Regions from separate parts of the Pseudomonas sp. NY15435 genome, predicted to be linked through region 1. Evidence: riboswitches for the same ligand, from Rfam matches in the RefSeq annotation. Region 1 holds a riboswitch; each other region holds the start of a gene.
The links. Region 1 has a riboswitch for cobalamin ahead of cobO (cob(I)yrinic acid a,c-diamide adenosyltransferase). Riboswitches for the same ligand answer to the same signal wherever they lie in the genome.

Region 2: another riboswitch for cobalamin. It lies ahead of cobG (precorrin-3B synthase); the one in region 1 lies ahead of cobO (cob(I)yrinic acid a,c-diamide adenosyltransferase).
Region 3: another riboswitch for cobalamin. It lies ahead of ACNFH5_RS23835 (TonB-dependent receptor domain-containing protein); the one in region 1 lies ahead of cobO (cob(I)yrinic acid a,c-diamide adenosyltransferase).

Annotation. Positions count from the first base shown of each region.
Region 1 is NZ_JBLUQA010000003.1:603,865-611,430, forward strand. It holds gene cobD (threonine-phosphate decarboxylase CobD) at 1-885, opposite strand, end outside; partial or broken gene cbiB (adenosylcobinamide-phosphate synthase CbiB) at 885-1,724, opposite strand; partial or broken gene ACNFH5_RS10155 (cobalamin biosynthesis protein) at 1,830-1,961, opposite strand; gene bluB (5,6-dimethylbenzimidazole synthase) at 1,958-2,608, opposite strand; gene ACNFH5_RS10165 (cobyrinate a,c-diamide synthase) at 2,605-3,900, opposite strand; gene cobO (cob(I)yrinic acid a,c-diamide adenosyltransferase) at 4,126-4,737, opposite strand; cobalamin riboswitch at 5,007-5,232, opposite strand; gene ACNFH5_RS10175 (MlaE family lipid ABC transporter permease subunit) at 5,363-6,508, shown strand; gene ACNFH5_RS10180 (ABC transporter ATP-binding protein) at 6,505-7,290, shown strand; gene ACNFH5_RS10185 (MlaD family protein) at 7,292-7,566, shown strand, end outside.
Region 2 is NZ_JBLUQA010000004.1:526,004-533,569, forward strand. It holds gene ACNFH5_RS12630 (cobalt-precorrin-5B (C(1))-methyltransferase) at 1-1,076, opposite strand, end outside; gene cbiE (precorrin-6y C5,15-methyltransferase (decarboxylating) subunit CbiE) at 1,079-2,290, opposite strand; cobalamin riboswitch at 2,358-2,599, shown strand; gene cobG (precorrin-3B synthase) at 2,677-4,032, shown strand; gene ACNFH5_RS12645 (precorrin-8X methylmutase) at 4,025-4,651, shown strand; gene ACNFH5_RS12650 (precorrin-2 C(20)-methyltransferase) at 4,651-5,391, shown strand; gene cobJ (precorrin-3B C(17)-methyltransferase) at 5,391-7,040, shown strand; gene ACNFH5_RS12660 (sigma-70 family RNA polymerase sigma factor) at 7,229-7,566, shown strand, end outside.
Region 3 is NZ_JBLUQA010000011.1:166,187-173,752, forward strand. It holds gene dxs (1-deoxy-D-xylulose-5-phosphate synthase) at 1-1,829, shown strand, start outside; cobalamin riboswitch at 1,867-2,060, shown strand; gene ACNFH5_RS23835 (TonB-dependent receptor domain-containing protein) at 2,149-4,005, shown strand; gene ACNFH5_RS23840 (HAD family hydrolase) at 4,273-4,884, opposite strand; gene tesB (acyl-CoA thioesterase II) at 4,881-5,750, opposite strand; gene ACNFH5_RS23850 (SagB/ThcOx family dehydrogenase) at 5,764-7,380, opposite strand; gene ACNFH5_RS23855 (GNAT family N-acetyltransferase) at 7,377-7,566, opposite strand, start outside.

The DNA of each region.
Region 1 (7,566 bases):
GAGGATTCCCTGCCGCGCCAGGTGATCGCGCAGCGCGTGGGCGCGCATGGAAACCACCCACTGGAACAATGCTGTGCCGCCCTGCGGGGCGAAACCGTGTTCGCCCAGCAGCCCGGCCAGATGCCGGCTGGCCTCGTGAAGATCGCGTCGCCGCTGAATCTGCTCCTGGAACTCGCCCAGGACCGCCTGCGCGACGCAGCGCGTCGGGCCGCTCACCGCCCAGGGGCCGAGCAGTTTCGCCAGGCTTTCCAGCAGGCGCGGTTCGGCGAAGGCGAAGCCCAGGCGCGCGCCGGCCAGGCCGAAGAACTTGCCGAAGGAGCGCAGCACGATCAGCCCCGGCCGGCTGGCGCAACTGGGCGCCAGGCTGTGCTCGGGCGTGCAATCCATGAAGGCTTCATCCACCACCAACCAACCGCCGCGTTCCTGCAGGCGCGCATGCCATTCCAGCAAAACGCCGGCCTCGATGCGCCGGCCGGTGGGGTTGTTCGGGTTGACCACCACCAGCACGTCGAAGCGCTCCAGGTGATGGGGCACCTCCTGGTCACTGACCTCGCGCAGGATGTGCCCGGCAGCGCGCCAGGATTCCGCATGCTCGGCATAGCAAGGCGAGATCACGCCGACCTTGCCCGGCCTGCGCAAGCGCGGCAGCAACTGGATCGCCGCCTGGCTGCCGGGCAGCGCCAGCAGCTTCTCGGCGCCGTAGTAGCGGCGTGCGGCAGCTTCCAGGCCGTCGCCGTCCTCCGGCAAGCGCATCCAGGCCGTCGCCGGCACGCTGGGCAGAGCCCAGGACCAGGGCGAAATACCGGTGGACAGGTCCAGCCACTCGGCGAGCGGAATACCGTACTGCTGCGCCGCTTTGCGCAACCGGCCGCCATGTTCGAGCATCAGAGCACTCCCAGAATCAGGATGATCACCAACCATAACAACACCCCCTGGCGCACCAGGGCCAGCGCGCGCCAGATGTCCACGGCGGTGGGCGCTGGGCCTTCGCCCAGCTGCGGGCGTTCGTGCAGTTCGCCGTGGTAGCGGGCGCAGCCACCGAGCGATACACACAGCGCACCCGCGCCGGCGGCCATCACGGGGCCGGCGTTGGGGCTGTCCCACTGCGGCGCCTGCGTGCGCCAGCAACGCAAGGCAAGCCGGGTATGGCCGAGCAGCGCGTAGGTGAAGGCCACCAGCCGCGCCGGAATGTAGTTGAGCACGTCGTCGATCTTCGCCGCCGCCCAGCCGAAGCGCTCGAAGCGCGCGTTGCGGTAGCCCCACATGGCGTCGAGGGTGTTGCTCAGGCGATAGAGCACCACGCCCGGCGCGCCGGCCACGGCGAACCAGAACAGCGCGGCGTACACCGCATCGCTGCCGTTCTCCAGCACCGATTCGGTGGCGGCGCGGGCCACGGCGGTCTCGTCCAGCTCGGCGGTTTCGCGGCTAACCATGTAGCCCACGCGCAGCCGGGCTTCGTTGAGGTCACCGGTGCGCAAGGCCAGCGCCACCGGTTCGGCGTGTTCGCCCAGGCTGCGCAGGCCCAGCGCGGCGTACAACGCGAGCGCCTGCACCATCCAGCCGACATAGGGCAGCAGGCTGAGCAGCAGCGCGACCAGGGTCAGCGGGATGACTGCGATGATCCAGGCGGTGACGCCATGGCTGCGCCAGGCGAGGCCGGGGGTGTCATTCCTGGGACTCATGGCGCTCGCAGATACACCCTCTCCCCAGCCCTCTCCCTGAAGGGAGAGGGAGCAAATTGGAGTTGCCGACCTGCTCGTCGTTTCGCCTGAAACTGAACAGTCCCCTCTCCCTTCAGGGAGAGGGTTAGGGAGAGGGCGCTCCGGAACTCGGGAACGATTGAAGCGCCGCTCCAACCGATCCGCCAACCGCCCGAATGCCACCAACGGATGCCAGCGTTTCGGCTCGCCCAGCAGGGCATCCAGCGCCACGCCAAGGACGCCCAGCAGGGCCAGGCTCATGGCTGCTCTCCCCAGTGGTTCTCGTACAGCAGCTCGCTGAGCGCGCGCGGTTGACGCCAGCCTTCGAGCGCCAGCATCGGCGCGGGATAGAACTCGCTGACCGGGCCAAGGCAGATCACCGCCACGGCCTCGGCTCCTGCCGGCAAGCCCAGCAGCTCGCCCAGCGCGGCAGGATCGAACAGGGATACCCAGCCCATGCCGAGGCCTTCGGCGCGGGAGGCGAGCCAGAGGTTCTGGATCGCGCAGGACAGCGAGGCGAGGTCCATGTTCGGCAAGGTACGACGGCCGAACACATGCGCCTCGCGGCCATCCATCAAGGCGGCCACCAGCACTTCGGCGCAGTCGAGCACGCCCTCGACCTTCAGCCGCATGAACTCGTCGGAACGCTCGCCCAGCGCCTCGGCGGTACGCACGCGTTCCTCCTCCACCAGAGCATGGATCGACTGGCGCAGCTCCCGCGCGGTCACGCGGACGAAGCGCCACGGCTGCATCAACCCGACGCTGGGTGCCTGGTGCGCCGCTTCCAGCAGGCGCGCGAGCAACTCAGGCGACACCTCTCCACCGCTGAAGTGGCGCATGTCGCGGCGCTCGGCAATGGCGCGGTAGAGCGCGGCGCGCTCTTCTGGGCTGTAGGCATGCTCGGTCATGGTCTGAAGAGTGCGGCCGCGGCGTCCGGATCGGACGGCAGGTAGAAGTGGATATAGGACGCGGTGAGCCGGCCACGGCGGAACACCGCTTCGGCCACCGGCTTGTCGTTGGGGCAGACGCCACGGGCCAGCGGCTCCGCGCTGCTGTCCAGCAACGAATGATGGAAGGTGTGCCCGCGCAGAATGCCTTCTGGCAGCGTCACGGCCTGCAGCGCCAGCGCGGCGAGGCGCTTCTGCATGCGCGCTTCACCCGGCAGCAGGCCGAGCAGTTCTGCGCGCTCGCCGGCTGCGTCGGTCAGCGCATCGAGCAGATAGAGCATGCCGCCGCACTCGGCGAGGATCGGCTTGCCCATCTCGTGGTGCGCGTGGATTGCCAGGGCCATGGCGCGGTTCTCCGCCAGCGCCTGCAGGTGCAGTTCCGGGTAGCCGCCGGGCAGGTAGAGGCTGTCCACTTCCGGCAGCGCTCCGTCACGCAACGGCGAGAAGAACACCAGCTCGGCGCCCAGCTCGCGCAGCAGGTCGAGGTTGGCCTGATAAAGAAAGGCGAAGGCATTGTCCCGCGCCACGCCGATGCGCACGCCGTCGAGGCGGGAAGACTCGCTGCGCGGTTCCGGCGCAGCAAAGCTCACCGGCAGCGGCAGCTCGGTACTGGCGCTGGCCGCCAGTGCATCGGCGGCGGCGTCCAGGCGGGCATCGAGGTCAGCCAGCTCGCCAGCCTGCACCAGGCCGAGGTGTCGGCTGGGCAGCTCCACTTCGGTATCGCGCGGCAACGCGCCATACCAGCGAATCCACTCCGGCAGGCTGTCACGCACCAGGTCACGGTGGCGCTGGCTGCCGATGCGGTTGGCGAGCACGCCGGAGAACGGCAAGTCGCTCTGATAAGTAGCCATGCCGACGGCCATGGCGCCGAAGGTCTGGGCCATGGACTGGCCATTGATCACCGCCATCACCGGCACGTTGAATCGCCGTGCGAGATCAGCGGCCGAGGGCGAGCCGTCGAACAGGCCCATCACGCCCTCGATGAGGATCAGGTCAGCCTCGCCGGCCGCTTCCCAGAGCAGGCGGCGGCTTTCGCCCTCGCCGACCATCCACAGGTCCAGCTGGTAGACCGGTGCGTCACTGGCACGGGCGAGGATCATCGGGTCGAGGAAATCCGGGCCGCACTTGAACACCCGAACCTTGCGCCCGAGGCGCGTGTGCAGGCGCGCCAGGGCGGCGGTCACGGTGGTCTTGCCTTGGCCAGAAGCGGGCGCGGCGATCAGCAGAGCGGGGCATTGGCGCGCATCACGCATCAGTCGCACTCCCCGGCACGGGCAGAGAGCCCCTTACCCCAGCCCTCTCCCAGAGGAAGAGGGAGCAGTTGGGTGTGTCCTGTGGGATGGCTTTTCGTCGATCAACAACCGCGCTGCGGTCAGCCGAGGCAGCAGAGCCTGCCGGCGAGCGCCAACGTTTCTTCAAACACCGAACGGTCCCCTCTCCCCCCGGGAGAGGATTAGGGTGAGGGAAGCCCCAGACCATCAGAACTCCACCCCTTTCTGCGCCTTGATCCCTGCCTTGAAGGCATGTTTCACCAGGCCCATTTCGGTCACGGTATCGGCGGCCTCGACCATCTCCGGCTGCACGCCGCGCCCAGTGGCGACCACATGCTGCATCGGCGGACGCGCGGCGATGTCGGCCAGCACGGCGTCCAGTTCCAGGTAGCCGTGCTTGAGGGCAATGTTCACTTCGTCCAGCACCACCAGGCCGACCTGCGGGTCGTTCAGCAGTTGCCGCGCCACGTTCCAGGCGGCCTGTGCCTTGGCGATGTCGCGCTGGCGGTCCTGGGTTTCCCAGGTGAAGCCTTCGCCCATCACATGGAAGCTGACTTCCTCGGGGAAACGACGGAAGAATGCCTCTTCGCCGGTGGTCGCAGCCCCCTTGATGAACTGCACGACGCCCACCTTCATACCGTGACCGAGCGCGCGAGCGACCATGCCGAATGCCGAGCTGCTCTTGCCCTTGCCGTTGCCGCTGTTGACCAGGAATACGCCGCGTTCGCCCTGGGCCTGGGCGATCTTCTCGTCGATCACCGCCTTCTTGCGCTGCATGCGCGAGCGATGGCGCTCGTCCTTTTCTACGGATTCAGTCATGGCAGGTTGCTCCTGAAAGGATTTGCACGGGCGTGAGGTTGCCGGCCAGGTGGCAGCCAACCAGGGATGGAATGGGCAGGGATTCGCCGCTGGCGCGCGCGGGCGCCATGCGGCAGAGGCCGGCCAGCACGAAGGCTGTCGACCTGGGGAATAGGGGTTTCACCTGAAGGATTCTCCGCCGCTCTCACCCGCGCGGCACTAACCAGTCGGGGCAGACGGAGGACGGCAACGCGCGGCGCATGGCGCCGACGTCGGCAGCGCCTCCCGCGATGCCATGCGATGCAGCAGGCCGGTCTCCGGGCTTGCGAGTGGAAACGTCTGGGTTTCCGAAGGAACCGCGCCTTCCCATGCCGGCGGCACAGTGGCTGTTTGCGGTTCGAAGCTCGCTTACCGTTGCGGGGGCAGCGCCGGAATGGTCGATTGCGCATCGACTTCACCGGCTTCCCTGTTTCACTCGCGGCTCGCGCCGAGAGCACCTGAAGCAGGCGCGCAGCTTAGTGGCTGGCGAGCTGGGGCGTCAATTGAACAGGATGTCGCCGAGGCCCGCCGTATCCGCCGCAAAGGCTCTACAAAGCGTCACACAAGTCAAGTGGTCGCGACGCGTAACTTCGCTAGAATGCGAGTCATGATGACGACTGCCCAGCCCGGCCAGCTTCAGCTCGACACCACCGCCAGCCCACCGCTGATGCACGTCAGCGGCGACTGGACGCTCGCGCATTTCTCTACGCTGGAAGCCCAGGTGGCCGCCCAGCGCAGCGCCGAATCGCCCGCCCAGCTGGATTTCGCCGGCCTCGGCGCGCTGGATACCGCCGGTGCCGCCCTGCTCGCCGAGATCATCGGCGGCGCCCGCATGAGCCAGCTGGAGCAGATCGCCCGCAATCTGCCCGCCGAACGCCAGGCGCTGCTGCGCACCGTGGGCAGCGCGATCACCCAGTGCCGCCTCGACGAAAAGGCGCCCCCTCCGGGCAACGCGCTGGTCGATGTACTGGAGCGCATCGGCATCGCCTCGGTCACCTTCAAGGACCACCTGATCGGCCTGCTCGGCTTCATCGGTCTGACCCTGCAGACGCTGGTGCGCAACCTGCTGCGCCCACGCCGCTGGCGCATGACCTCGCTGGCCGCGCACATGGAGGAGACCGGGCTGGACGCCGTGCCCATCGTCGCCCTGCTGACCTTCATGGTCGGCGCGGTGGTGGCCTTCCTCGGCGCCACCGTGCTGCAGAAGTTCGGCGCGCAGATCTACACGGTCGACCTGGTGGGCTTCTCCTTCCTGCGCGAATTCGGCGTGCTGCTCACCGCGATCCTGCTCGCCGGTCGCACCGCCAGCGCCTTCACCGCACAGATCGGCTCGATGAAGGCCAACCAGGAGATCGACGCCATCCAGGCCCTGGGCCTCGACCCGGTGGAGCTGCTGGTGCTGCCACGGGTGCTGGCGCTGCTGCTGACCCTGCCGATGCTGACCTTCCTGGCGATGATCTCCGGCATCTTTGGCGGCGGCGTGGTCTGCGCCCTGAGCCTGGACATCTCACCACGCATGTTCCTCTACATGCTGCAGAACGATATCGCCGTGCAGCACTTCCTGGTGGGCATCGTCAAAGCCCCGGTGTTCGCCTTCATCATCGCTGTGATCGGCTGCCTGGAAGGCTTCCGAGTCAGCGGCAGCGCGCAGTCGGTGGGCGAACACACGACCTCCAGCGTGGTCCAGTCGATCTTCGTGGTGATCCTGCTGGATGCGATGTTCGCGCTGTTCTTCATGGAGATGGGCTGGTGAGCGAACCGATCATCGTCGTCCGCGACCTGGCCAACCGCTTCGGCACCCACGCGGTGCACGAGCACCTGGACCTCGACGTGATGAAGGGCGAAATCCTCGGCGTGGTCGGCGGCTCGGGCACCGGCAAATCGGTGCTGCTGCGCAGCATCATCGGCCTGCGCCAGCCCAGCGAAGGCAGCGTGCATGTCTTCGGGCAGAACCTGCCGGCACTGCCGCCGCTGGAGCGCTCGAAACTGGAAAGACGCTTCGGCGTACTGTTCCAGAATGGCGCGCTGTTCTCCTCGCTGACGGTGAGCGAGAACATCTGCCTGCCGCTGATTGAACACGCCAGGCTGTCGCGCAGCGATGCCGAGTTCATCGCCAAGGTTAAAATCTCCCTCGCCGGCCTGCCGCCGGACGCGGGGGCCAAATATCCCTCGGAACTGTCTGGCGGCATGGTCAAGCGCGCCGCCCTGGCCCGCGCCCTGGCGCTGGACCCGGACATCCTGTTCCTCGACGAACCCACCGCCGGCCTCGACCCCATCGGCGCGGCCGCTTTCGACCAACTCATCCTGACCCTGCGCGACGCCTTCGGCCTCACCGTGTTCCTGGTCACACACGACCTGGACACCCTCTACACCATCTGCGACCGCGTCGCCGTGCTCTCGCAGAAGCGCGTGCTGGTGGTCGGCCCGCTGGACCAGGTCGCCCAGACCGACGACGCCTGGGTTCAGGACTATTTCCACGGCCCGCGTGGCCGTGCCGCGCTGCAGGCCACCGAACACCTGCGGGAGGAAAACTAAAATGGAAACCCGTGCCCATCACGTGCTGATCGGCCTGTTTACCCTCGTCGTGTCGATCGGCGCGCTGCTCTTCGCCCTGTGGCTGGCGCAGTCGAGCAACGACCAGAAGTACAAGGTCTACGACGTGATCTTCAACGAGGCAGTGACCGGCCTGTCCGAAGGCGGCACCGTGCAGTACAGCGGTATCCGCGTGGGTGACGTGGTATCCCTGCGCCTGGACCCGAACGACCCGCGCAAGGTCCGCGCGCGCATCCGCGTCTTCGACAGCACGCCGAT
Region 2 (7,566 bases), on a different contig from region 1:
CCCACCAGGTTGCCCTGGCGGTCGATGGCGAAGACTTCCAGTTGTACTTCGGCGGGCACGATGCGTCGGGCGAAGGCCAGTGCGCGGGCGCAGACGGCGTCACCCAGAGCGATGCCCTCGGCGCGACAGAGCGCCAGCGCCTGCTGGCTGGTGTTGGCGTCGCGCATGCGTTGCTGCAGGTCCGCCGAGGCGCCGATGTCCGCCGCCCACTCGGCGAGCTGCGGCAGGTCGATGCTGGAGTGCCGACTGTGCAAATCCATGTGGCCGGCGGCGAGCTTGCTGATCTTGCCGAAGCCGCCGCAGACGCTGAAACGCTCCAGCGGCACCTTGCGCAGGTGCTTGAGCGCTGCACCGGCGAAGTCGCCCATCTCGATCAGCGCCGTGTCGTCGAAACCGTAGCGACGGCGCATGGCATCCTCGCTGGCGTTGCCGGTGCAGGCGGCGAGATGGCGGAAACCGTTGGCGCGGGCGACGTCGATGCCCTGCTGGATCGACGCGATGTAGGCCGAGCAGGAGAACGGCCGGACGATGCCGGTAGTGCCGAGGATCGACAGGCCGCCGAGAATGCCCAGGCGCGGGTTCATGGTCTTGAGCGCCAGCTCGGCGCCGCCCTCGACATGGATGGTGACGTCGAAGCCACCGGCATAGCCGCACTCGGTCGCCAGCGCAGCGAGGTTACCCTGCATCATCTGCCGTGGAACGGGATTGATTGCCGGCTCGCCCACCGCGAGCACCAGCCCCGGCTTGGTGACGGTGCCGACGCCTTCTCCAGCGTAAAAACGCACGCCCGGCTCATTGCTCAAGGCGACGCGCGCAAAGACCAGCGCACCGTGGGTCACGTCCGGGTCGTCGCCGGCATCCTTCAGCGTACCGGCTTCGGCGCCGCCAACCGTGAGGCGGCAGAACTCCAGGCGCAGGGTCGCGCTGCGCTCTTTGGGCAGGCTGATCTGTGCGGCGTCCAGCGCTTCACCGGTCAGTAGCAGGCGCGCCGCCGCCAGGCTGGTGGCGGTGGCGCAACTGCCCGTGGTGTAGCCGCTGCGCAGCGGGCGAGGTTCTTCGGGCGTCTCGTCACGCATGGTCATTCAGCCTGGGGCTTGTGCACTTCCAGCAAGGTGATCGGCAACGCCGCGCGCCAGGTATCGAAACCGCCGAGCGGCTGGGCCTGGGACACCGACAGACGAGTCAGCTCGCCGCCAAGGCGGGCGCGCCAGCTCAGCAGCATGGACTCGCTCTGCAGGGTGACGGCGTTGGCCACCAGTCGGCCGCCAGGCTTGAGTTGCTCCCAGCACTGCTCGAAGACACCGGGCAGGGTTACACCACCGCCGATGAAGATCGCATCCGGGCGCTCCAGTCCCTGCAATGCCTCCGGCGCAGCGCCGCAGACCAGTTGCAGCGCCGGCACACCGAGGGCGTCGCGGTTGAAACGGATATGTTCCTGGCGCCCGTCGTTGGCTTCGATGGCCAGCGTGCGACAGCTCGGATGTGCGCGCATCCACTCGATGCCAATGGAGCCGCAGCCGGCGCCGACATCCCAGAGGAGCTCGCCGGGCTTCGGTGCCAACCGTGCCAAGGTCACGGCGCGGACGTCGCGCTTGGTCAGTTGGCCGTCATGGCGGTAGGCGTCGTCCGGCAGGCCGATGGTCAGGGGCAGACGAACCGCGTCGACGCCGGCTACGCACTGCACAGCCACCAGGTTCAGTGCAGCCATCTCGCTCTGCGACCAGTCGCTGGCAAGCCCGTCGATACGCCGCTCCGCCTCACCGCCCAGGTGTTCCAGCACGCTGAGGCGACTCGCGCCGAATCCTCGTTCGCGCAGCAATGCGGCGATCGCCGCCGGGCTGCTGCCGTCGTTACTGAGGATCAGCAGCCTGGCGCCGTCGTGGATCTGCGCGTTGAGTGCGGCCAATGGGCGTGCCACCAGCGACAGCAGCGCGCAATCCTGCAACGCCCAGCCCAGGCGCGCCGCTGCGAGGGAGGCAGAGGACGGCGCGGAAAGCACGAGCATTTCCTCGGACGGAATCTGACGGGCCAGGCTAGCGCCGACGCCGAACCACATCGGGTCACCGCTGGCCAGCACGCAGGTCGGCTCACCGCGCCGGCGCATCACCGGTTCCAGGCTGAACGGGCTCGGCCAGGCCTGGCGATGAGCGCGCAGACAATGCGGCAGCAGCTCCAGCTGGCGTGGCGCGCCGATCACTTCGCTGGCGGCGAGCAGGGCGCGGCGCGCGGCCTTGCCGAGGCCGGCATAACCGTCCTCGCCGATGCCAACGATGGTCAGCCAGGGCGTCATGAAATTTCCTCGAAGGTGCGACGATCGATCCGACGGGCAGGCTTTTCCTGCCTTCGGGCAAAGCAGGCATAATACCCGCTTCGTCGGTGCTCGTAGGACGCTTCGCAATTGAACAGCGAAGCATCCGAGAGCCGAAGAGGGAACACGGTTGAACCGTGGCTGCCCCCGCAACTGTAAGCAGCGAGTCCGCGCAATCCGACAGCATGAAGCGCATTTTCATGCGGTCGATCAGGCCACTGGGCAACCGGGAAGGCCGCGCTGGATGAGGACCTGCCAGCCAGGAGACCTGCCGACGAAACCAGTCGCGCGTGCAGACATCGAGCGGGGTGTATCGGTGTCGTGAAGTCCCCTATGGGGGATTCGCAGGTCACCGCGACCCAGCCCTGGTGACCTCAGTGCCCGAATTCTCAGCTCCGCCCGTCCGTCCGCATGCCTGCCCCGGCCTGCTGCGCATCGTGGCCTCCCGCGATGGCGGCATCTGCCGCATCAAGCTGCCCTGTGGGCAACTCGACGCCAGCGCCGCGCGAGCCATCGCCCTGGCCGCCGAGCGCCATGCCGATGGCGTGCTGGAAGCGACCAATCGCGCCAACCTGCAGATTCGCGGCATACGCACCGGCACCGAACAGGCGCTGAGCAGGGAACTGCTCGCCGCCGGTCTCGGCCCGCGCGAACTGGCGGCGGACGATGTGCGCAACCTGCTGGTCAGCCCGGCGCTGGGCCTCGACGCCGCCACGACTTTCGATGCAGCTCCCCTGGCCGGCCAACTGCTCGATCTGCTGGAGCGCACACCGCGCTTCCACGGCCTGTCGCCCAAGTTCGGCATCCAGCTGGACGGCGGCGAAGCGCTGGCGATGCTGGAGCATCCCAACGATCTCTGGCTGTCGGCCATGTCCGGCGACGCGACGCCGCTGTTCGCCTTCGGCTTGGCCGGTTGTCCGCCGCAGCACGAAACGGATGCCCCTGCCCTCGCCGCCGTGACAGCCAAGCAGGTACCGCTGCTGGTGGAAAGCCTGCTGCACCTCTTCCTCGATCTTGCCGGCGACGGCCAGACGCGCATGCGCCACCTGCGCGAGATGCTCCGCGATGAAGTGCTGCTGGAGCGCCTGCAGCAACGCCTGCCCTTCCAGTTGCACCTCGGGCCGGCTGTGGATAACTGGCGTCGTCCTGTACCGCGGGCTTTCGGCCATCTCGGGATTCAGCCGCAGCGCCAGCCGGACCGCGCCATGGTCGGTGCGGGATTCATCCTCGGACGCCTCGACAGCACCCTACTGTTCGGCCTTGCCGATCTCGCCGAGCGATTCAGCGCCGGACAACTGCGTCTGACGCCGTGGCAAAGCCTGATCCTCCCCGATGTATCCCTGACCGACGCTCCCGTCGTACTCGCCGCGCTGGCCAACCTCGGCCTGGTGATCGATGCCGGTCAACCGCTCTCGCGCCTCGTCGCGTGCAGCGGCTCCAGCGGTTGCGCGCGCGGGCTGGCCGACACCAAGGCCGACGCCCTGCGCCTGGCCGAGCGCCTGCGTCACGCACCGCCGGCCGGCGTGCACCTGTGCGGCTGCCCGCGCTCCTGCGCCGCCGCCCACGTCGCCCCCTACACCCTGCTGGCCGTCGCCGACGGCCGCTATGACCTGTTCCGTCGCGCCGACGGCATGGCCGGCTTCGGCCAGCCGCTGGCGCGCAACCTATCCCTCGATGCCGCGGGCGACCTGCTCGCCGCACCCGGAGTTTCCACCGATGCTTGATTACATCCGCGACGGCCAGGCGATCTACCGCCAATCCTTCGCCACCATCCGCGCCGAGGCCGATCTCACCGGCATCCCCGCCGACCTGGAAAAGCTCGCCGTGCGGGTGATCCACGCCTGCGGCATGGTCGACGTCGTGCAGGACCTGCGTTTCTCCGCCGGCGCCGGGGCCATCGGCCGTGCGGCCCTGGCCGCTGGTGCGCCGATTCTCTGCGATGCACGGATGGTTGCCGAGGGCATCACCCGCGCACGCCTGCCGGCACACAACGAGGTGATCTGCACCCTCAATGATCCGGACGTCCCGGAGCTCGCCCGCGAGCTGGGCAACACCCGCTCGGCGGTGGCGCTGGAGCACTGGCGTGAGCACCTGGAAGGCAGCGTGGTGGTGATCGGCAACGCGCCGACTGCCCTCTTCTACCTGCTGGAAATGCTCGATGCCGGCGCACCGAAACCGGCACTGATCCTTGGCTTCCCGGTGGGCTTCGTCGGCGCCATGGAGTCCAAGGACGCCCTCGCCGCCGACAGCCGTGGCGTGCCCTACGTAATCGTGCGCGGACGCCGTGGCGGCAGCGCGATGGCCGCTGCGGCGGTGAATGCCCTGGCCACGGAGGTGGAGTGATGACCGGCCGCCTCATCGGCCTGGGCGTCGGCCCGGGCGACCCGGAACTGCTGACCCTCAAGGCCCTGCGCCTGCTGCGCGCCTCCCCGGTGATCGGCTACTTCGTGGCCAAGGCCAAGCACCACGCAGGCCAGGGCGGCAATGCCTTCGCCATCATCGAGCAGCACCTGCTCGATGAGCAGCAACGCCTGCCGCTGGTCTACCCGGTGACCACCGAGAAACTGGAGCCGCCGCTGACCTACGAAGGCGTGATCAGCGACTTCTATGACACCGCTGCCGAGCAGGTGGCGATGCACCTGGAAGCCGGTCGCGACGTGGCAGTGATCTGCGAGGGCGACCCGTTCTTCTACGGCTCCTACATGTACCTGCACGACCGTCTTTCGCAGCGGTATGACACCGAAGTCGTACCCGGCGTCTGCTCGATGCTGGGCAGCGCAGCGGTGCTCGGCGTGCCGCTGGTGTATCGCAACCAGAGCCTGTCGGTACTCTCCGGCGTGCTGCCGGAAGACGAACTCAAGCGCCGCCTGGCCGACGCCGATGCGGCAGTGGTGATGAAGCTCGGCCGCAACTTCGACAAGGTCCGCCGCGTGCTCCGCGAGCTGGGCCGTGACGGCGGCGCCCACTACGTCGAACGCGCCACCATGCGCGAGCAGCGCATCGTGGCGTTGGACGACGTCGACCCGATGGCTTCGCCGTACTTCTCGATGATCGTCATTCCCGGCCAGCGGTGGAACGGCTGATGCGCGCTGCCATTGTCATCCTCGGCCAGGGCGCGCTGGCCACCGCGCGACGCCTGCAGGACGTTTATCCACAGGCACGCGTATTGGGTCTGAAAGACCGCGTCGAAGGCGCCGATGAGTCCTACGCTAATTTCGGCGATACCCTGCGCCAGCTCTACCGCGACGACACCTCGATTATCGCCCTGTGCGCCGCCGGCATCGTCATCCGCACCCTCGCACCCCTGCTCAGCGAGAAGGGCGCGGAGCCGCCGGTGCTGGCCGTGGCCGAAGACGGCAGCGCCGTGGTGCCGCTACTCGGCGGACTCGGCGGGGTGAACCGCATGGCCCGCGAGATGGGCGCCGCGCTGGACGTGGCGCCCGCCATCACCACCAGCGGCGAGTTGCGTTTCGGCGCCTGCCTGCTCGACCCGCCGCCGGGCTATGCGCTGGCGGACATCGAACAGGGCAAGCGCTTCGTCTCCGACCTGCTGGGCGGCGATACTCTGCGCATCGAGGGCGATGCGCCCTGGCTGGACGAGCTGGACCTGCCGCTGGCTGACGACGCCGCGCATACCCTGCGTATCGATGCCCGCGCCGAGGGCATCGCGCAGAACGAGCTGCGCATCCATCCGCGCATCGTCCTCGCCCACGTCACGCTGGTGGACTCGCAACTGCCCGAGCGCATCCGCCAGGGCCTGGCACAGGCCGGCCTGGCCGAAGCGTCGCTGGCCGCCGTGGTCGCGCCACGCTGCCGCATGGCCGATCCGGCGCTGGCCATTGCTGCCGCAGAGCTGAATGTTCCGCTGCGCTTCGTCGAGCAGGACGCGACGCTGCCGCCGGAAGTGCTGCACGGCGATTCCTTCCATCTGCACCGCGCCGCCACCCCGCTGGAAGCCCAGCGCATCGGCCAGCCGCGTGGGCGGCTCAGCGTCATCGGCCTGGGCCCCGGCGCCAGCGACTTCATGATCCCGGCAGTGCGCCGCGCGCTGGACGAAGCCCAGGACCTGCTCGGCTACGAAACCTACGTGAGGATGGCCGAGCCGCTGCGCGACGACCAGGTGCGCCACTGCACCGACAATCGCGAGGAAATTCAGCGCGCCCGCCACGCCTTCGAACTGGCTGCCAGCGGCCGGCGGGTGGTGGTGATTTCCTCCGGCGATCCCGGCGTGTTCGCCATGGCCGCTGCGGTGATGGAGGCCCTGCACGAAAGCAGCGATCCGCACTGGCATGGCGTAGAGCTGGAGGTACTGCCGGGGGTGTCCGCTGCGCTGGCCGCTGCGGCCAAGGCTGGGGCACCGCTGGGACATGACTTCTGTCTGATTTCCCTGTCGGACAATCTCAAGCCCTGGGAAACCATCGAGACGCGCCTCGACCATGCCGGCGCCGCCGACCTGGCCATGGCCTTCTACAACCCGATCTCCAAGGCGCGGCCATGGCAACTGGGCCGGGCACTGGAAATCGTCCGTCGCCACCGCACACCGGAAACCCTGGTGGTGCTCGGCCGCGACATCGGTCGCCCGGCGGAAGCACTGCGCGTCGTCACCCTGGGCGAACTGGTACCGGAGATGGTCGACATGCGCACCCTGGTGATCATCGGCTCGTCCCTGACCCGGCGCTTCCCCCGTGCCGGTGGTGGCGACTGGGTCTACACGCCGCGCTGGTACCGCTGAGGAAAGGCACGAGGCCTATTTGTAGGAGCGAGCTTGCTCGCGAACAGATTTCCCGGCAGCTCCGGTGCCGAGCAGTTCGCGAGCAAGCTCGCTCCTACAGGAAACACCGGAGCCTCAGACATATCTTGCAAATGGCCATCGCCTTGTTGAAAATGCGACAAATTATCATTTGCAACCTTCGCGCGCCCATGCCCTCGACCTTCGACGTCCAGTCGCTCTACAGCGACCATCACGGCTGGCTGCACAACTGGCTTCGCGGCCGGCTGGGCAATGCCGCCGATGCCGCCGACCTGGCCCAGGACACCTTCCTGCGCGTACTGCTCAGACCCGAGCGCAGCGAACTGCACACACCGCGCGCATTCCTGCGCACCGTTGCCCGCGGCCTGGTCATCGATCACTGGCGACGCCAGGAGCTGGAGCGCGCCTACCTCGACTCCATCGCCCATCTGCCGGAAGCGCAAGTGCCCTCAGCGGAAGACCGGCACAACATCCTGCAACTGCTGGAAAACATCGCCCGCCTGCTCGA
Region 3 (7,566 bases), on a different contig from region 1:
GTCGGCTGGGCGAGACGGAGCTGCTGACCCTCGCTGACGAACTGCGCCAGTACCTGCTGTACAGCGTCGGCCAGACCGGCGGCCACTTCGGCGCAGGCCTGGGCGTCATCGAACTGACGGTGGCCCTGCACTACGTCTTCGACACCCCGGACGACCGTCTGGTGTGGGACGTCGGCCACCAGGCCTACCCGCACAAGATCCTCACCGGCCGCCGCGAACGCATGGGCAGCCTGCGCCAGAAGGACGGCCTGGCCGCCTTCCCGCGCCGCTCGGAGAGCGAGTACGACACCTTTGGCGTCGGTCATTCCAGTACCTCCATCAGCGCGGCTCTCGGCATGGCCATCGCCGCGCGCATGCAGGGCTCCAGTCGCAAGTCGGTGGCGGTGATCGGTGACGGCGCGCTGACCGCCGGCATGGCCTTCGAGGCGCTCAACCACGCGTCGGAAGTAAAGGCCGACATGCTGGTGATCCTCAACGACAACGACATGTCGATCTCCAACAACGTCGGCGGCCTGTCCAACTACCTGGCCAAGATCCTCTCCAGCCGCACCTACAGCAGCATGCGAGAAGGCAGCAAGAAGGTGCTCTCGCGCCTGCCCGGCGCCTGGGAGATCGCCCGCCGCACCGAGGAATACGCCAAGGGCATGCTGGTCCCCGGCACCCTGTTCGAGGAGCTGGGCTGGAACTACATCGGCCCCATCGACGGCCACGACCTGCCCACCCTGATCGCCACCCTGCGCAACATGCGTGACCTCAAGGGCCCGCAGTTCCTCCACGTGGTGACCAAGAAGGGCAAGGGCTTCGGCCCGGCCGAGATCGACCCGATCGGCTACCACGCCATCACCAAGCTCGAACCCGAAGGCGCCCCCGCCCACGCCGTGCCGAAGAAGACCGGCGGGCCGAAGTACTCCAGCGTATTCGGCCAGTGGCTGTGCGACATGGCGGCCCAGGACCCGCGCCTGGTCGGCATCACCCCGGCAATGAAGGAAGGCTCCGACCTGGTCGCCTTCGCCGACAGGTTCCCGGACCGCTACTTCGACGTCGCCATCGCCGAGCAGCACGCCGTGACCCTGGCGGCCGGCATGGCCTGCGATGGCGCCAAACCGGTGGTGGCGATCTACTCCACCTTCCTGCAGCGCGGCTACGACCAACTGATCCACGACGTCGCGGTGCAGAACCTCGATGTGCTGTTCGCCATCGACCGCGCCGGTCTGGTCGGCGAAGACGGCCCGACCCACGCCGGCAGCTTCGACCTCTCCTACCTGCGCTGCATCCCCGGCATGCTGGTGATGACCCCCAGCGACGAGAACGAACTGCGCAAGCTGCTCACCACCGGCCATCACTTCGAAGGCCCGGCGGCGGTGCGCTACCCGCGCGGTACCGGCCCGAACGCCAGCATCGAAGCCGAACTGGCCCCGGTGGAAATCGGCAAGGGCGTGGTGCGCCGTGAAGGCAAGGCTGGCAAGGTCGCCTTCCTGGTGTTCGGCGTGCAACTGGCCGAAGCGCTGAAAGTGGCCGAGCAGTTCGACGCAACCGTCGCCGACATGCGCTTCGTCAAGCCGCTGGACGAAGAACTGGTACGCCAGTTGGCCGCCAGCCACGAGCTGCTGGTGACCGTCGAGGAAAACTCGGTGATGGGTGGCGCCGGCGCCGCCGTCAGCGAATTCCTCGCCCGCGAGAACCTCCAGCAGCCGATCCTGCACCTGGGCCTGCCGGACTACTACGTCGAGCACGCCAAACCGGCACAGATGCTCGCGGAGTGCGGGCTGGACGCCGCCGGCATCGAAGCCTCGGTGAAGGCACGCCTGGAGGCCCTCGGCAACCGCTGAGACCGATCGGCGCATCCCTCCCCGGGAGTATTGCCAGTGACGGGCGCACCGACTAAGGTGCGCCCGTTTTCGTTCGAGGTAACGGGAAGCAGGTGAAAGACCTGCGCTGCCCCCGCAACGGTAACCGACGCGCCCCAAGGGAGCGCAGCATCGCCATGGCCACTGCTCTTGTGGGAAGGCGGCGATGTGACGTCGGCAGCCCGGAGACCGCCCTCGACACGCCCCGACAGGTGTTGCGGAGGGCCGCACCGTCAAGTGCGGCCTGCCGCCCTTGCCACGCCCTCCTCGAAAGTCATCCGACCGCTTTTGAGGACGTTCCATGAAACTGACCCGACTCGCCCTGGCCACCAGCCTGCTGCCCGGCATGGCCTTCGCCGCTGGCGACATCTACACGCTCTCCGACCAGGTGATCACCTCCGCCCGCCAGGCCCAGCCGCGCGCCGAAGCCACCTCGGCCAACAGCGTGTTCACCCGCGCCGACATCGAACGCCTGCAGGTGCGCAGCGTCCCCGCCCTGCTCGCCCGCGTGCCCGGCGTGCAGATGGGCAGCTCCGGCGGCGTGGTGTCCTACTCCGTGCGCGGTACCAGCACTGCGCAGACCCTGGTACTGGTGGACGGCCAGCGCGTCGCCTCGGCCAGCAGCGGCATCGCCCGCCTGGACTACCTGAGCATCGACAGCATCGAGCGCGTCGAAGTGACCCGCGGCCCGCGCTCGGCGCTGTATGGCGCCGACGCCATCGGCGGGGTCATCCAGATCTTCACCCGCCGCGGCGAAGCCGGCCTGCACCCGGAAGTGCGCCTGGCCGCCGGCAGCCACGGCACCTTCGAGCGCAGCCTGAGCCTCTCCGGCGGCAACGAGCAGACCCGCTACAACCTCGGTGGCAGCCTCGACGAGAGCCAGGGCTGGGACCGCACCAGCGACAACGTCGGCGCCGACAACGACCACGACGCCCAGCGCAACAAGGCCGTGCACCTGAACCTGGACCATCGCTTCAGCGATGACTGGAAGGCCGGGCTGAACCTCAATGACCAGCGCGGCAAGAACGAATACGACGACGCCTACAACTTCGAGCCCGGTACGCCGCAGGACGAATTCCGCGTCAGCAGCTACAGCACCTACCTCGACGGCCAGATCACCAAGATGTGGAACAGCCGCCTGGAGCTGGGCCGCAGCTACGACCGCAACAAGGCCGTGGGCGCCGCCGACAGCTGGAACAACGGCACGCTGGAAACCACCCGCCACTCGGCGAGCTGGACCAACCGCCTGCAACTGGACGAAGCCAACCAGTTGGCCCTGGGCGCCGACTGGTACGAAGACAGGGTCGATGGCACCACCGCCTTTGCCGAGGACCAGCGCAGCAACCGCGCCTTCTTCGCCCAGCACAGCTTCAAGGGCGACAGCTTCGGCGCCGAACTGGGCATCCGCCACGACAACAACCAGGCCTACGGCAGCCAGAACAGCTGGAACGCCGCCTTCAGCCTGCCGGTGGGCGAAAGCCAGACCTGGATTGCCAGCTACGGCGAAGGCTTCCGCGCGCCGACCTTCAGCGACCTCTACTACCCCGGCGCGAGCAACCCGGACTTGAAGGCCGAGACCTCGAAAACCTACGAACTGCAATGGCGCGGGGACATCGAAGGCACGCACCTGGAAGCCTCGCTGTACCGCACCGAGATCGACGACCTGATCGCCTGGGACAGCACCAGCAACCAGCCGGAGAACATCAACAAGGCGCGCATCGATGGCTTCGAAGCCAGCGTCGCCCGCGAGGTGCTGGGCTGGCAGGCCGCGCTCGGCCTGAGTCTGATCGACCCGCGCGACCGCGACAGCGGCCACACTCTGCCTTACCGCGCGCGCCGCACCCTGAGCCTGGACCTCGACCGGCAGTTCGGCGCCTTCGGCGTCGGCGGCACCTGGCGCGCCGTCAGCCAGCGTTATGACGACGCGGCCAATACCCGCGAACTGTCCGGCTACGGCGTGCTCGACCTGCGCACCAGCTGGCTGGCCAGCGATGAAATCCGCTTCGACCTGAAACTGGATAACGCCCTGGACCGCGACTACACCCTGGGTGACTACCTGCGCCCGACCAGCCCGACGGACTTCATGGGCGAAGCCCGTCCCTACCGCGAGCCGGGCCGTACCGCGCTGCTGGCGGTGACCTGGACGCCGGAGCTTTAAGAGAAGCAGCCTGACGGCCCCCGTAGGAGCGGATGTTTCCGCGATGTTCTGGCGTGTTCGAATGCCGATCGCGGACGGAGTCCGCTCCTACGCGAAACCCGACCTATAGGCGCGGGCGATGAGCCTGCAAGGAGGCCGGGAACCGGGAGCGGAAGGCAGATCGCGAGCAAGCTCGCTCCTACAGGGTTGGCGTGCAGGGATATCCCTGAGCTTCCCGATTTGCTCTTCGTAGGAGCGAGCTTGCTCGCGAACCCGCAGGGCAGCGGACTAAACCAGAACCCCCGCCATCCGCCCCAGCTCCGCGCAGTCCTGCGCATGCCAGTCCGTCAGCTCCGGCCAGGGATTCTCTGCAAGGTTGACCAAAGCACTGTGCGCCCCGGCGGCACGGGCACAGTCGAGGTCGAAGCGGTAATCGCCAACCATCAGCATCTTCTGCGGCGCCACGTCCCAGCGCGCGGCGAAGCGCAGCAGGCCGTCCGGGCTGGGCTTGGGATCGGCCTCGCCGCGGCCGAGAACATCCTCGGTCAGGAAGCAATCACCAATGCCAATCGCAGCCAGCGTGATCAGCGCCAGCTCATGGGCGTTGCGCGTCAGAATGCCCAGTCGGTATCCCGCGCCATGCAGCGCACGCACCAGTTCCACCGCGCCCGGCGCGGCAGTCGAAGCCACCGCCAGCTCACGCTCGTGCTCCAGCAGCCAGGCATGCTTGGCCGCCGCCTCGTCCTCCGGCAGCGCGGCCAGGTGGGTGAGGATGTCGTGCTCCTGGGGAATCCCCAGGGCGCGCTTGATTGCCGGGAAGTCGTGCACCGCCAGGGTCAGGGTGCCGTCCATGTCGAACACCCAGTGGCGAATCTCGCCCAGGCTCGTGGCTGGGTTCATGCCCAGTCCTCGCGGCGGCGGATCAGGCCTTCCTGGGTGGAGGAAGCAACCAGCTGGCCGTCACGGTTGAAGATGCTGCCGCGCACAAAGCCACGACCGTTGCCGGCCCAGGGGCTGTCGATGGCGTAGAGCAGCCATTCGTCCGCGCGCAGGTCGCGGTGGAACCACACGGAATGGTCGATGGTGGCGACCTGCATGTCCTTCTGCCAGACCGAGCGGCCGTGGGGCAGCAGCGAGGTGGTGAGGAAGCCGAAGTCCGAGGCGTAGGCGAGGATGTACTTGTGCAGCGCCGGCACGTCCGGCAGCTTGCCGTCGGCGCGCAGCCAGAGGTACTTGATCGGCTCGCCGACCTCGGGGTCGTAAGGGTCGTTCTCCGTCACCGGGCGGATTTCGATGGGTTTGGGGTAGAGCAGCTTGTCGCGAATGCGTTCGGGGAACTGCGCGGCACTGCGCTTCTTCAGTTCCTGATCGGTCGGCAGGTTCTCCGGGCCGACCACGTCGGGCATGCTGATCTGGTGCTCGAAGCCTTCCTCGTCGGTCTGGAACGAGGTGCTCAGGGCGAAGATCGGCTGGCCCTTCTGGATCGCGGTGACGCGGCGGGTGCTGAAGGTGCCGCCATCGCGCACGCGATCGACCTGATAGACGACCGGCTTGCTGGCATCGCCCGGACGCAGGAAGTAGCCGTGCATCGAGTGCACATGGCGCTCCGGCTCGACGGTCTGGCTGGCCGCCGACAGCGCCTGGCCGAGTACCTGTCCGCCGTACAGCTGGCGGAACCCGAGGTCCTGGCTCGTGCCGCGGAACAGGTTCTCTTCGATCTGTTCCAGGCTCAGCAGAGCCACCAGGTTGTCCAGGATCTGGGTCATGCGCGTTGTGTCCTCAATTGCGGTCTTGCTGAAGTGGGTGTCGGCGCTGCGCGCTGTAGGCGGGAAGGCTGGTGAGCCGTTCGTCCCAGACCGCGCGGCCGATGGTGAAATGATAGAGGCTGACCGGGCAGTCCGGACCACCGCCGAGCAATTCGTCCAGTGCCGGGTCGAAATAGCAGCCGATGCCGGTGCCGGAAACGCCCGCGGCCTCGGCTTCCAGATAGAGCAGTTGGCCGATCTGGCCGGCTTCCCAGTACAGGCGCGGATAGGTCCAGGCGCCGTCGGCGAGAGCAGCGTCGAGGTCAGCCAGCATGGCGAAGGCAACGCAACCGTCGCTGGCGATGTCCTGCCCGCAGGACAGGAACGCCGACAACCCGCGCGCATCGCCGGACAGCAGGCGGTACAGCGGCACGCCGCTCTCCTCCACCGGTTGCCAGAGATAATCTGCGCGCAGTCCGCCGGCCTCGCGGCCGCTGCGGCCCAGCCAGTACAGGCCCGGTTCCAGGCCCTGGACGCGGTGGACGAAGAGCAACAGGTCGATCCGCGCCGGCTCGCCGCTGCACGCGAAGGGAACGGGCGAGCTCTCGGGCATCAAGCGGCGCAACCAGGCATACAGCAACTCGGCGTGAATACCGCTGCGGCCGTCCATGGATTGCGCACTGCGGCGGCGATGGAGGATCGGGCGCAGCGGCAACCCGGGGTTATCCACAACCGCTTCGGCTTGCGACGCGGACCAGTCACCACGCGGCAGCACGGGTGCGCGGCAGAGCGAGTGCACCCGCTCCAGCTCCGGCCAGTGGCGATACTCGCGAGACAGGCGATTGGGCACGCCAGCCAAAGGCAGCTCGGCGATCGCCTTGAGCAGCGCATCCGCTAACGGGAACTCGACAGATTGTGCGGGGCCGATCCACAGCAGCGCATCGGCGAACTCGTGTTCGCTGAAACCGTCGCGGTCGAGGCCGATCAGCGCATCCAGCCGTGCTTCGGCAATGCCGCGCAACAGGCGCACTTCCCAGCCCTGGATCGCTGCGGCGATGCCCAGGCAAGCCAGCGCGTGACCGAGGTCGTGGTTGCAGTAGCGGTAGGCGCGTTCGCCGTACTTCCAGGCTTCGCGCCAGGGAATGCTCGCCAGCGCCAGCAGAAAACCGCCGGAGGGCAATACCTCGTTCAGTTGGTGCGCCAGCGGCACCGGCAGCTCGGCGCGGACCTCCAGCACGTGCTCGTCGGCACTGTAGTGCGCCAGCAGCGCAGCGTTATCCACAGCCCCGGCAGGCAGCAGCAGATAGGCCTCGGTCGGGTGCAGGTTGCCGCTGGACGGGTTGACCCGCAGCGCCCAGCGGTTGCCGCCGGCCTCTTTCCAGGCAGAGATCGCCAGGCTGTCATAGAGCAGTTGCGAAACGCTGGCCAGACTCAGCGACGCGGGCTGACCGATGGGGCCGGCGAACACGTCGTCATAACCTGGCGACTCTTCCTGCGGCCGATGCAGCAGTTCGATGCAGCGTGCCCCGGCATAACGGCGGAACGCGGCCGGCTGGGTCGCCCAGTCGAGTTGGCCGGGGCCGGGAGCGAAGCGCTCGGGGCGGTGGCTGCTCAGCTCGTGGTAGGCGCGCACGCCGTCTTCGGCCTTCATGGCCGACGAACCCGATAGAGCACATGCGGGCGCAATGGATGGCCTTCCGGCAGGCGCGGGTGCTCGAAATCGCTAGCCTCATCGCGGAGCATGCCCAGGCGCTGCATCAGCCCCTGGGACGGCAGATTGGCCGGTACGGTGAAGGCCACTACCTCGTCCAGCTTCAACTGGTCGAATGCAAAGTCC